DNA from 3 places in the Kitasatospora sp. NPDC048194 genome. Region 2 is predicted to be linked to each of the others. Evidence: riboswitches for the same ligand, from Rfam matches in the RefSeq annotation. Region 2 holds a riboswitch; each other region holds the start of a gene.
The links. Region 2 has a riboswitch for cobalamin ahead of metE (5-methyltetrahydropteroyltriglutamate--homocysteine S-methyltransferase). Riboswitches for the same ligand answer to the same signal wherever they lie in the genome.
Positions count from the first base shown of each region.

Region 1 (3,237 bases), on a different contig from region 2:
GTCCTGCTCGCCCTGTCCGCCAGCCTGCTCTGCGGCCTGGGCGACTTCGGCGGCGGCGTCCTCACCCGGCGGCTCCCCGCACTGGCCGTCGTGGTCGCCTCCCAGACCGCGGCGACGGTCGCCCTGCTCCTCGCGCTGCCGGCCACTGGCGGCTGGGCCGACCTCTCCCCCGCGCTCTGGTACGCGGTGGCCGCCGGCGCGATCGGCCCGTTCGCGATGCTCGCCTTCTACCGGGCGCTCGCGCTCGGCCCGATGGGGGTGGTCTCCCCGCTGGCCACCGTCGGCGTCGCCGTGCCGGTCGGCGTCGGACTGGCGCTCGGCGAACGGCCGGGGCCGGTCCAGCTGGCCGGGATCGTGGTCGCACTGGCCGGCGTGGTGCTGGCCGGCGGCCCCGAGCGCGGCGGACCGTCCGCCGCCCGCACCGCCCTGGTGCTGACCCTGGCCGCCGCGTTCGGCTTCGGCGCCAACATGGCCCTGCTCTCCCAGGCCTCGGCCGGCGGCGGGCTGCTGCTCGCACTGTGCGCCCAACGCCTCGTCAACATCGCCGTCGGCGGCGCCGCGCTGGTGGTGAGCCTGCGCGGCACCGACACCTCCGCGCTGCTGCCGGAGCTGCGCTCCCGGCTGCCCCTGCTCACCGGGGTCGGGCTGGCCGACGTCGCCGCGAACGCGGCGTACGCGGCGGCCTCGCACGGCGGTTCGGCAGCGGTGGCCGCGGTGCTCGCCTCGCTGTACCCGGTGGTCACCGCGCTGCTGGCGCGCGGGGTGCTGAAGGAGCGGCTGCGCCCGGTGCAGGTGGTGGGCGCCGGCCTCGCCGTGGCGGGCACCCTCCTGCTCGCGTCCCCCTGAGCCGGGCCGCGGCCCACGACCGCGGCCCAGGACCTCGGCCCGCGACGGCTCCGCGGCGACGGCTCAGGGACGTTCGGGCGTCCAGCGCTTCTCGACGCCCGCCAGCTTCCAGTAGGCGATCGCCGCGGCCCACACCACCACGAACAGCCCGGCGATCGCGTACCCGACGTTGTCCAGCGAGATGTCCGCGATGAAGCCGGTGACCGGGTCGGTCAGGTCGAGCTTCTCGTGCAGCACCCCGACCAGCTCGATGGTGCCGATGATGAACGCCACGGCGATCGACAGTCCGGTGATGGTCAGGTTGTAGTACACCTTGCGCACCGGGTTGGAGAACGCCCACTGGTACGCGAAGTTCATGAACGTCCCGTCCAGGGTGTCGAACAGGCTCATCCCGGCCGCGAACAGCAGCGGCAGGCAGACGATCGCGTACCAGGGCAGCCCGGCCGCCGCGCCCGAGCCGGCCATCACCATCAGGGTCACCTCGGTGGCGGTGTCGAAGCCCAGCCCCAGCACCATGCCCACCGGGAACATCTGCCCCGGCCGGGTGATGGAGCGGGTCGCGCGGTTCAGCACCCGGGCCATGAAGCCGCGCGAGTTGAGGTGCTCCTCCAGTTCCGCCTCGTCGTACCGGCCGGCCCGCATCGAGCGGAACACCTTGAGGATGCCGACCAGCGCCGCCAGGTTGAGCGCGCCGATCAGGTAGAGAAAGGCGCCGGAGGCCGTCGTGCCGACCAGCCCGAGCCACTTGTGGGTGGCCGACTCGTCGTCCATCAGCGTGTTCGCCAGCTGGGCGCCGCCGGCCACCAGGGCGGCCATGATGACCACCATCGAGGAGTGGCCGAGCGCGAACCAGAACCCGACCGAGACCGGCCGCTTGCCGTCCGCCATCAGCTTGCGGGTGGTGTTGTCGATCACCGCGATGTGGTCGGCGTCGAAGGCGTGCCGCATGCCGAGGGTGTACGCGGTGATGCCCAGGCCCACCCCGAAGACCTGGGTGCCGACCGCGTACTCGTGGGGCGCGACCAGGAAGACCAGCGTCCCGAAGGCCACCACGTGCATGGCCAGGATCACCGCCATCAACCCGGCCGTGCGGACGGTGTCCTCGCGCTTCCATCTGAACGTGGGCAGGACGGAGGGGGCCGCCTCGGTCGGGACGGCGGTTTCGGGCAGGGTCATCGTCGGATCACGCTCCAGCACCTCGTGGAATGACTTCGTGAGATGCCGTGGCCGGTCTCCTGGCTTACGGGGCTTCCGCACCCGCCTTCCCAGGCGCACGAGGCGCCCAGTGGCACATGGGTACGGACGACTGTCCCCCGATCACAGTGGCGAGGGCCGCTCCGGACTGGGACCCCTGAGGGTCCGTCACCGGTCTTCCCGAGCACCACGGCGGGCTACACCGTAGGGCTCGTGCTTCACCCTCGCAAGGTTGCGCACCTGTGCAGGTGTGCAGGATCACAGGTCACCGCCTGCGAGAATGTGGGCATGCATCTCGTACCGGCCGACCGCGCGGGCCACCGCACCATCGACGGGCACCGGGTCTGCGAGGCCATCGCCGCGATCGGCGACACCGCGCACGTCCGGTCCTGGGCCGAGCGGTTCTCCCTGCTCGCCGACCCGGGACGGCTCGCCCTGCTGCTCGCCCTGCACCGGGCCGGCCCGCTCGCCGTCAGCGACCTCGCGGTCGCCACCGGCATGCGCGACCCCGCCGTCTCCCAGGCCCTGCGGCTGCTCCGCACGGCCGGCGTGGTCACCGGGGACAAGGACGGACGTGTGGTGCGCTACCGGCTCGTCGACGAAGGCATGCGCCCCCTCCTCGACGAGTGCGCCGCCGCCGAGCACCACGAGCCGACCGCCGCCGCGGGCTGACCGGCCGGATCGGCCTGCCCCGCGCGGCGCCTGACACGGTGTTCGCCGGCGCACGCGGATCCCTTTGCCGGACTCCCCCGGCCGGTCGACCCGGCCCACGGACTGGGCGCCCGGACCGGCCGCTCAGGCCACCTGGCAGGTCGGGCACCAGAAGAGGTTGCGGGCGGCGTGCTCCTCGGTCCGCACCTCCGTGCCGCACACCAGGCAGGGCATCGCGGCGCGGCGGTAGACGTAGACCTCGCCGCCGTGGTCGTCCACCCGCGGCGGTCGGCCCATGGCCTCGGGGGTGTGTTCGGGCCGGACGGTGTCGATGCGCCCGGCGGCGACGCCCTCGCGCATCAGGGCGACCAGGTCGGCCCAGATCGCGTCCCACTCGCCGCGGGTGAGGTCGCGGCCCGCCCGGTGCGGGTTGACGCGGTGGCGGAACAGCACCTCGGCGCGGTAGACGTTGCCCACCCCGGCCAGCACCTTCTGGTCCATCAGCAGCGCGGCGACGGTCGTACGGCTGCCCGATATCCGGCGCCA
Region 1 covers NZ_JBIDAK010000011.1:23,528-26,764, forward strand. Annotated here, with positions in the region: gene ACGF07_RS15735 (DMT family transporter) at 1-846, shown strand, start outside; gene ACGF07_RS15740 (HoxN/HupN/NixA family nickel/cobalt transporter) at 910-2,022, opposite strand; cobalamin riboswitch at 2,054-2,247, opposite strand; gene ACGF07_RS15745 (metalloregulator ArsR/SmtB family transcription factor) at 2,329-2,712, shown strand; gene ACGF07_RS15750 (DNA-formamidopyrimidine glycosylase family protein) at 2,836-3,237, opposite strand, start outside.
Region 1: linked by a shared signal. The riboswitch ahead of ACGF07_RS15740 (HoxN/HupN/NixA family nickel/cobalt transporter) and the one ahead of metE (5-methyltetrahydropteroyltriglutamate--homocysteine S-methyltransferase) in region 2 are both predicted to bind cobalamin.

Region 2 (3,237 bases):
ATCCGCTCCCGGTACGCGGCCGCGTCGATCCGGCCCGCCGTCAGGTCGGCCCGGGCGACACGCAGCTCGATGGTCTGCGGGAAGGAGCCGATGGTGGTGGTCGGCAGCAGCGGCAGGGCGAGGCGGGCGCGCTGTGCCTCGGCCCGCACCGAATAGGGCTGGGAGCGGCGGGTGTCCGCCCCGGTGACGGCGGCGACCCGGGCGCGCACGGCCGGGTCGCGGGTGATCGGCGAGGTGGCGCGGGAGCCCAGGTCGGCGCGGTTGGCGGCGAGTTCGGCGGTGATCGCGCCGGTGCCCTCGCGCAGGCCGCGGGCGAGCAGCGCCGCCTCGGCGGCCTTCTGCTTGGCGAACGCGAGCCAGCGGGCGATCTGCGGGTCGATGTCGCGTTCGAGCGTGGCGTCGATCGGCACGTGCAGCAGCGAGCAGGACGGCGCGACGTCGACCCGGTCGGCCAGGCCGAGCAGGGTCGCCAGGGTGGCCAGCGACTTCTCCAGGTCGTTGATCCAGATGTTGCGCCCGTCGATCACCCCGGCCACCAGCCGCTTGCCGGGCAGCCCGCCCACGGCGGCCAGGTCGTCGAGGTTGCCGGCGGCCGGTCCGGTGAAGTCCAGCGCCAGGCCCTCGACGGGGGCCTTGGCGAGGACGGGCAGGGCCTCGCCGAGGCGTTCGAAGTAGCTCGCGACCAGCAGCTTCGGCCGGTCGGCGAGGGCGCCGAGGTCCCGGTAGGCGCGGGCGGCGGCGTTCAACTCGGCCGGGGAGCGGTCCTGGACGAGGGCGGGCTCGTCCAGCTGGACCCAGCCGGCGCCGGCGGCCTTCAGTTCGGCCAGCAGCTGCGCGTAGACGGGCAGCAGCCGGTCCAGCAGGGTCAGCGGCTGGAAGTCCTCGGCGACGCCGGGGGCGGGCTTGGCGAGCAGCAGGTAGGTGATCGGCCCGACCAGGACCGGCCGGGCGTCGTGGCCGAGGGCGAGCGCCTCGGTCAGCTCGCCGACGGCCTTGGCCGGGTTCGCGGCGAAGGCCGTGTCGGGGCCCAACTCGGGCACGAGGTAGTGGTAGTTGGTATCGAACCACTTGGTCATCTCCAGTGGCGCGACGTCCTGGGTGCCGCGCGCCATGGCGAAATAGCCGTCCAGCGGGTCGGCCTCGACCGCCTTGCGGTGGCGGGCCGGGATAGCGCCGACTGCCACTGTGGTGTCCAGCACGTGGTCGTAGAGCGAGAAGTCACCGGTGGGGACCTCGTCGATACCGGAGTCGGCGAGCTGCTGCCAGTTCCCGCGGCGCAGGTCGGCGGCCGTGGCCAGCAGTGCCTCGGCGGTGACCGTGTCCTTCCAGTAGCCCTCGATCGCCTTCTTCAGCTCCCGGCCCCGCCCCTGGCGGGGGTAGCCGTACGCGGTGGCGAGGGTTGCCGCGGCTGCGGACTTCGTAGTCAAGGGACTCTCCTTCGCGAGTCTGTCTCCTCAAGAACCCGGAGACGGACGAAGGCGCGAAGGGATGACGAAACCGGGCGGTGGCCACCGTGCATTGCGGGCCGGATCCGCCTGGTATGGTCGCCGACCCGCCCTCGAGGTCACCGGATTGCCGCGCGCGAACGGTCGCGCACGGGCAGTGGCAGGTCTTCGGACTCGCGGGCGCGCCCGTCCTGGTTCCAGGGCGGACACCTACTGGCCGTCGCTTCCCAGACCCGTCCCGGGTCCAGTGCGTATGACGGCGGTCGTTCCCACTCACCGCTGCGGGGCAGTCCCGGACTGGCCAGTTGAAAGGCGTCACCGGGTTCCCTCTTACGACGCCCCGCCTGGAGGACGGGGCGAACCAGCTGCACGACCAGCCTAGAGGAAGAACCTTGGGTTCTGACTGAAGAACCGCTCTACCGCCCGGATACTGAGACGTCGTTTGAAGCCGTCGTGCCCTTGCGAGCCCAAGCCCGTCCGATCGCCGACGGACCCCGGTCGTACGGTTCACTTTCCGGACGCCGAGACTAGGCTCGAAGGATGCGGATCGTCTCCCTGCTTCCCGCCGCCACGGACATTGTTGCCGCGCTCGGTCTCAGTGAGTTCCTGGTCGGCCGGACCCATGAGTGTGATTGGCCGCCGGCGGCTGTTGCCGGAGTCCCCGTGGTGACGGCGCGTGAGTTCGACGCCGACCGGCTCACCAGCCGGGAGATTTCTGAGGCTGTCGGCGGTGCGGCCCACCAGGGGTCGTCGCTCTACACCCTCGACGTGGAGCTGATGGCCACCCTCGCCCCCGACATCGTCCTCACCCAGGACCTGTGCGAGGTGTGTGCCGTGTCCTACAGCGGTGCGACCGAGGCGGTACGGGTTCTGGACGGCGGTCCGCGCGTGTTGAGCCTGGAGCCCCGGACGCTGCCCGAGGTCATCGCATGTCTGGAACACGTAGGACGGGAGCTGGGAGTCGCCGTCACCGCGTCACGGGCCGCCGCGGAGCTGCGATCGCGGCTGGCCCGGGTGTCGGCGGCCGTGCAGGGTCTGCCCCGTCCACGGGTGGTCGCGGTGGAATGGCTCGACCCTCTCTGGCCGGCCGGCCACTGGGTGCCCGAGCAGATCGACCTGGCGGGCGGCAGCCGCTTCTCGCGAAGGCGGGCCAGCACACCGAGCCGATGACCTGGGACGAGGTGCTCGCCGCCCGGCCCGACGTCCTGCTGCTCCTGCCCTGCGGCTTCCCACCGGCGCGCACCGAGCGGGAACTCCCATTGATCACCGGCCTGCCGGGCTGGGACGAGGTCCCCGCCGTCCGCAACGACCGGGTATGGGTCCTCGACGGCCCGTCCTACTTCAATCGTCCCGGCCCCAGGGTCGTGCGCGGCGCCGAGGTCCTGGCCCACGTTCTCCACGGTGTGCGCGCGGGTGAGCCGGTGACGTTCGAGGAGGCCCGCCCCCTGGCCGGACCGGGGTAGCCGCCGTGTCGGCCGGTCACCGGCAGCGACGCCCGCGTCCGCGTGGCAGCTGTCAGGGCTGCTTCTCGAAGTCCGGGGTGCGCGGCAAGGTCGCGCGGATGTCCGCGAGGAGGTCGGCGATCCCGCGCCCGTCGGCCAGGTGGCCGCCCGCCGCCTCGGCCTGGTCGGCGGGCAGGTGGGCCAGCACCCGCTCGGCCTCGCCGAGCAGGTGCTGGCTGCGTCGCAGGTCGAGGCGCATTCTCGCGACGTGTGCCTGTGCCCCGCCCAGCTGACGGCGGGCCGACTCCAGTCCGGCGTGCTGGCCGGGGGTGAGGAGGACGACGTCGACG
Region 2 covers NZ_JBIDAK010000004.1:185,948-189,184, reverse strand. Annotated here, with positions in the region: gene metE (5-methyltetrahydropteroyltriglutamate--homocysteine S-methyltransferase) at 1-1,427, opposite strand, end outside; cobalamin riboswitch at 1,587-1,826, opposite strand; gene ACGF07_RS07810 (hypothetical protein) at 1,986-2,615, shown strand; gene ACGF07_RS07805 (ABC transporter substrate-binding protein) at 2,612-2,908, shown strand; gene ACGF07_RS07800 (hypothetical protein) at 2,961-3,237, opposite strand, start outside.

Region 3 (3,237 bases), on a different contig from region 2:
ACCACGGCTGCGGTTCCCCAGCGCATATCGTTCCCCGCTCTGTTCGCGGACCGGTCGGTGTTCGTGCACCAGTTCACCGGGGCCCGGCACCCCGCGGCCACCGGACTGGGCCGTCCGGGCTACGAAAGGCCGAAAAACAACGTCCGATCAGACCGGAACGGCCGTCGGCTGGGCCGCGAGGAGTTCCCAGAAGCGGGGGGTGAGGGGCACCGCCGGGGTGCGGGGCCCGCTGGGCATGCCCCAGTGGGCGGGGACGTGGTGCTCCTGGGCCAGCACGAGCAGGACGGCGGCGAGCTCCTGCTCGGCGACGGGGACGAGCCGGGTGAGCGCGCGCAGGTGCGGCTGCCAGCGGCCGGCGACGCACTGGCGCAGCAGGCGGTCGAGCGCCTCGGCGCGGCCGGTGGCCTCGACCAGCTCGGTCAGTCGCAGGCCCAGCACCACGGCGAGGGCGTAGGTCTGCTCCGCGTCCCCCTCCCACCGGCCGGTCAGCTCGGCCTGCTGGTAGGTGGGCAGCAGCATGCCGACGCGCTCGGCGACCGTCTCCGGGGGGAGCTCCCGGGCGATGCGATGGTCCCGCAGCCGGGTCGGGCGGCCGTCCATCAGATCGGCCGCGGAACACCACAGGGCCCGGGCGAGGGCGATGAACTCGGCCTCGCCCGGGCGCAGCTCCCCGCGCTCCCAGGCGAGGACGTGACCGGCCAGGAGCCGTACGCCGTGGGCGGCCATGCCCTCGGCGACCTGTTCGGGGGTCAGGCCGAGGCCGACGCGGTGGATGCGGGCGGCCTCGGGGGAGAAGGGCACCGGAAGGGGGGCGGCGGCGTGGGGCTTTCTGCGGCGCATGGCACCGAACCGTAGGGGCGCCCCTCGGCGCGCCCCCAGCCCCCGAACGCACGAACCGGGACTGACGAGCCCTCGGCCGCGCTGGTCGATCGCACAGGACGGCGCCCCGCCTCCGTGTGGCCGACCACCCCGCCTCCGTGTGGCCGACCGCCCCGCCTCCGTGTGACCAACCCCTCCGTGACCTCGGTTGACGCGTGGAACGGCCGCGTGATGGGATCCTGGGGCCAAACGGAGGCATGGAGAGGAAGCCGGTGCGAGTCCGGCGCGGTCCCGCCACTGTCACCGGGGAGCACGCTCGGAAAGTGCCACGGCGGGCCGTCAGGAGCCGCTGGAAGGCCCGGGAGTGCGTCCGACCCGGAAGCCAGGAGACTCTCGCCCCCGGTACGTCGATCCAGGGCGCGGACCCTGAGTGAGGACACCCACGCGATGCAGGCTGCCCCGCCCCGCCGGCCCCCGAGCTGCCCGCCGCCGTGCGCCCGCTGACCCGCGCCGCCGCCTTCGCGCTGGGCGCCGTCGCGGGCTACGCCGCCGACGCGCGCTTCGCCGACCCGCGCCGCGGCCACCCGGTCGCCCTCTTCGGCAGCGCCGCGACCCGCCTGGAACGGCGCCTGTGGCGCGACGACCGCGCGGCCGGAACGGCGTACACGGCACTGTGCGTGGGCGCGGTCGCGGCCGGCGCGCTCGCCCTGGACCGCACGGTCGGGCGCCGACCGCTGGGCCGGGCGGCGCTGGCCGCGGCGGCCACCTGGACGGTGCTCGGCGGCACCTCGCTGACCCGGGAGGCGCGGACCGTCGGCCGTTCGCTCGCCGCGGGCGACCTGGCGGCCGCCCGGGAGCGGCTGCCGCACCTGTGCGGGCGGGACCCGAGCGCGCTGGACGGGCAGCAGATCGCCCGGGCGGTGGTCGAGTCGGTGGCCGAGAACACCGCCGACGCCGTGGTGAACGCGCTGACCTGGGGCGCCCTCGCGGGCACGCCGGGCCTGCTGGCCTTCCGCGCGGTGAACACCCTGGACGCGATGGTGGGCCACCGCTCGCCCCGCCACGCCCGCTTCGGCTGGGCCTCGGCCCGGCTGGACGACGTCGCGGGCTGGCCGGGCGCCCGGCTGACGGCCCTGCTGACGGTGGCCGCCGCCCCGGAGCCCGCCACGGCCTGGCGGATCTGGCGGCGCGACGGTTCGGCGCACCCGAGCCCGAACGCGGGGCAGGCCGAGTCGGCCTTCGCCGGAGCGGTCGGCGTACGGCTGGGCGGGACGCTGCGGTACGGCGAGCGGTTGGAGCACCGCCCGGTGCTGGGCGCGGAGTTGCGGCCGGTGACGGTGGACGACATCGAGCGGGCCTGCACGCTGTCGCGGCGGGTGGGCGCACTGGCGCTGGGTACGACGGTCGCGGGGCACGTCCTGCTGCGGCTCCTGGGGAAGAGGAGTGGGACATGACGAACGCGCTGCTGGTCGCCGGGACGACCTCGGACGCGGGCAAGAGCGTGGTGACGGCCGGCATCTGCCGCTGGCTGGCCCGCCAGGGCGTGCGGGTCGCGCCGTTCAAGGCGCAGAACATGTCGCTGAACTCCTTCGTCACCGCCGACGGCGCCGAGATCGGCCGCGCCCAGGCGATGCAGGCGCAGGCCGCCCGGGTGGAGCCGGAGGCGGCGATGAACCCGGTGCTGCTCAAGCCCGGAGCGGACGGCCGCAGCCAGGTGGTGCTGCTCGGCAGGCCGGTCGCCGAGGTCGGCGCGCTGGACTACCGGGAGCGCAAGCCCGTCCTGCTGGAACGCGCCCTGGAGTGCCTGGCGGACCTGCGCCGCCGCCACGACGTGGTGGTGTGCGAGGGCGCCGGCTCGCCCGCCGAGATCAACCTGCGCGACCGGGACATCGCCAACATGGGCCTGGCGACCGCCGCCGGACTGCCCGTGGTGGTGGTCGGCGACATCGACCGCGGCGGGGTGTTCGCGGCGATGTACGGGACGCTGGCACTGCTGTCGGCCGAGGACCAGCGGCACGTCGCCGGCTGGTTCGTCAACAAGTTCCGCGGCGACGCCCGGCTGCTCGCGCCCGGCCTGGAGATGCTGCACGGGCTGACCGGCCGTCCGGTGCTGGGCACGCTGCCGATGCTGCCGGGGCTGTGGCTGGACGCCGAGGACTCGCTCGACCTGTCGACGGTGGTCGACCGGGTGGACGGCCGCGGCCCGCTCGGGGCGGACGTGCTGCGGGTCGCCGTGGTGCGCTTCCCCCGGCTGTCGAACTTCACCGACGTGGACGCGCTGGCGCAGGAGCCGGGCGTGCTGGTGCGCTGGGCGACCAGACCGGAGGAGCTGGCCGACGCCGACCTGGTGGTGCTGCCCGGGACCCGGGCCACCGTGGCCGACCTCGCCTGGCTGCGCGACCGCGGCCTGGAGCCCGC
Region 3 covers NZ_JBIDAK010000034.1:15,369-18,605, reverse strand. Annotated here, with positions in the region: gene ACGF07_RS29640 (alpha/beta hydrolase family protein) at 1-26, opposite strand, end outside; gene ACGF07_RS29635 (transcriptional regulator) at 148-840, opposite strand; cobalamin riboswitch at 1,081-1,212, shown strand; gene ACGF07_RS29630 (cobalamin biosynthesis protein) at 1,311-2,273, shown strand; gene ACGF07_RS29625 (cobyric acid synthase) at 2,270-3,237, shown strand, end outside.
Region 3: linked by a shared signal. The riboswitch ahead of ACGF07_RS29630 (cobalamin biosynthesis protein) and the one ahead of metE (5-methyltetrahydropteroyltriglutamate--homocysteine S-methyltransferase) in region 2 are both predicted to bind cobalamin.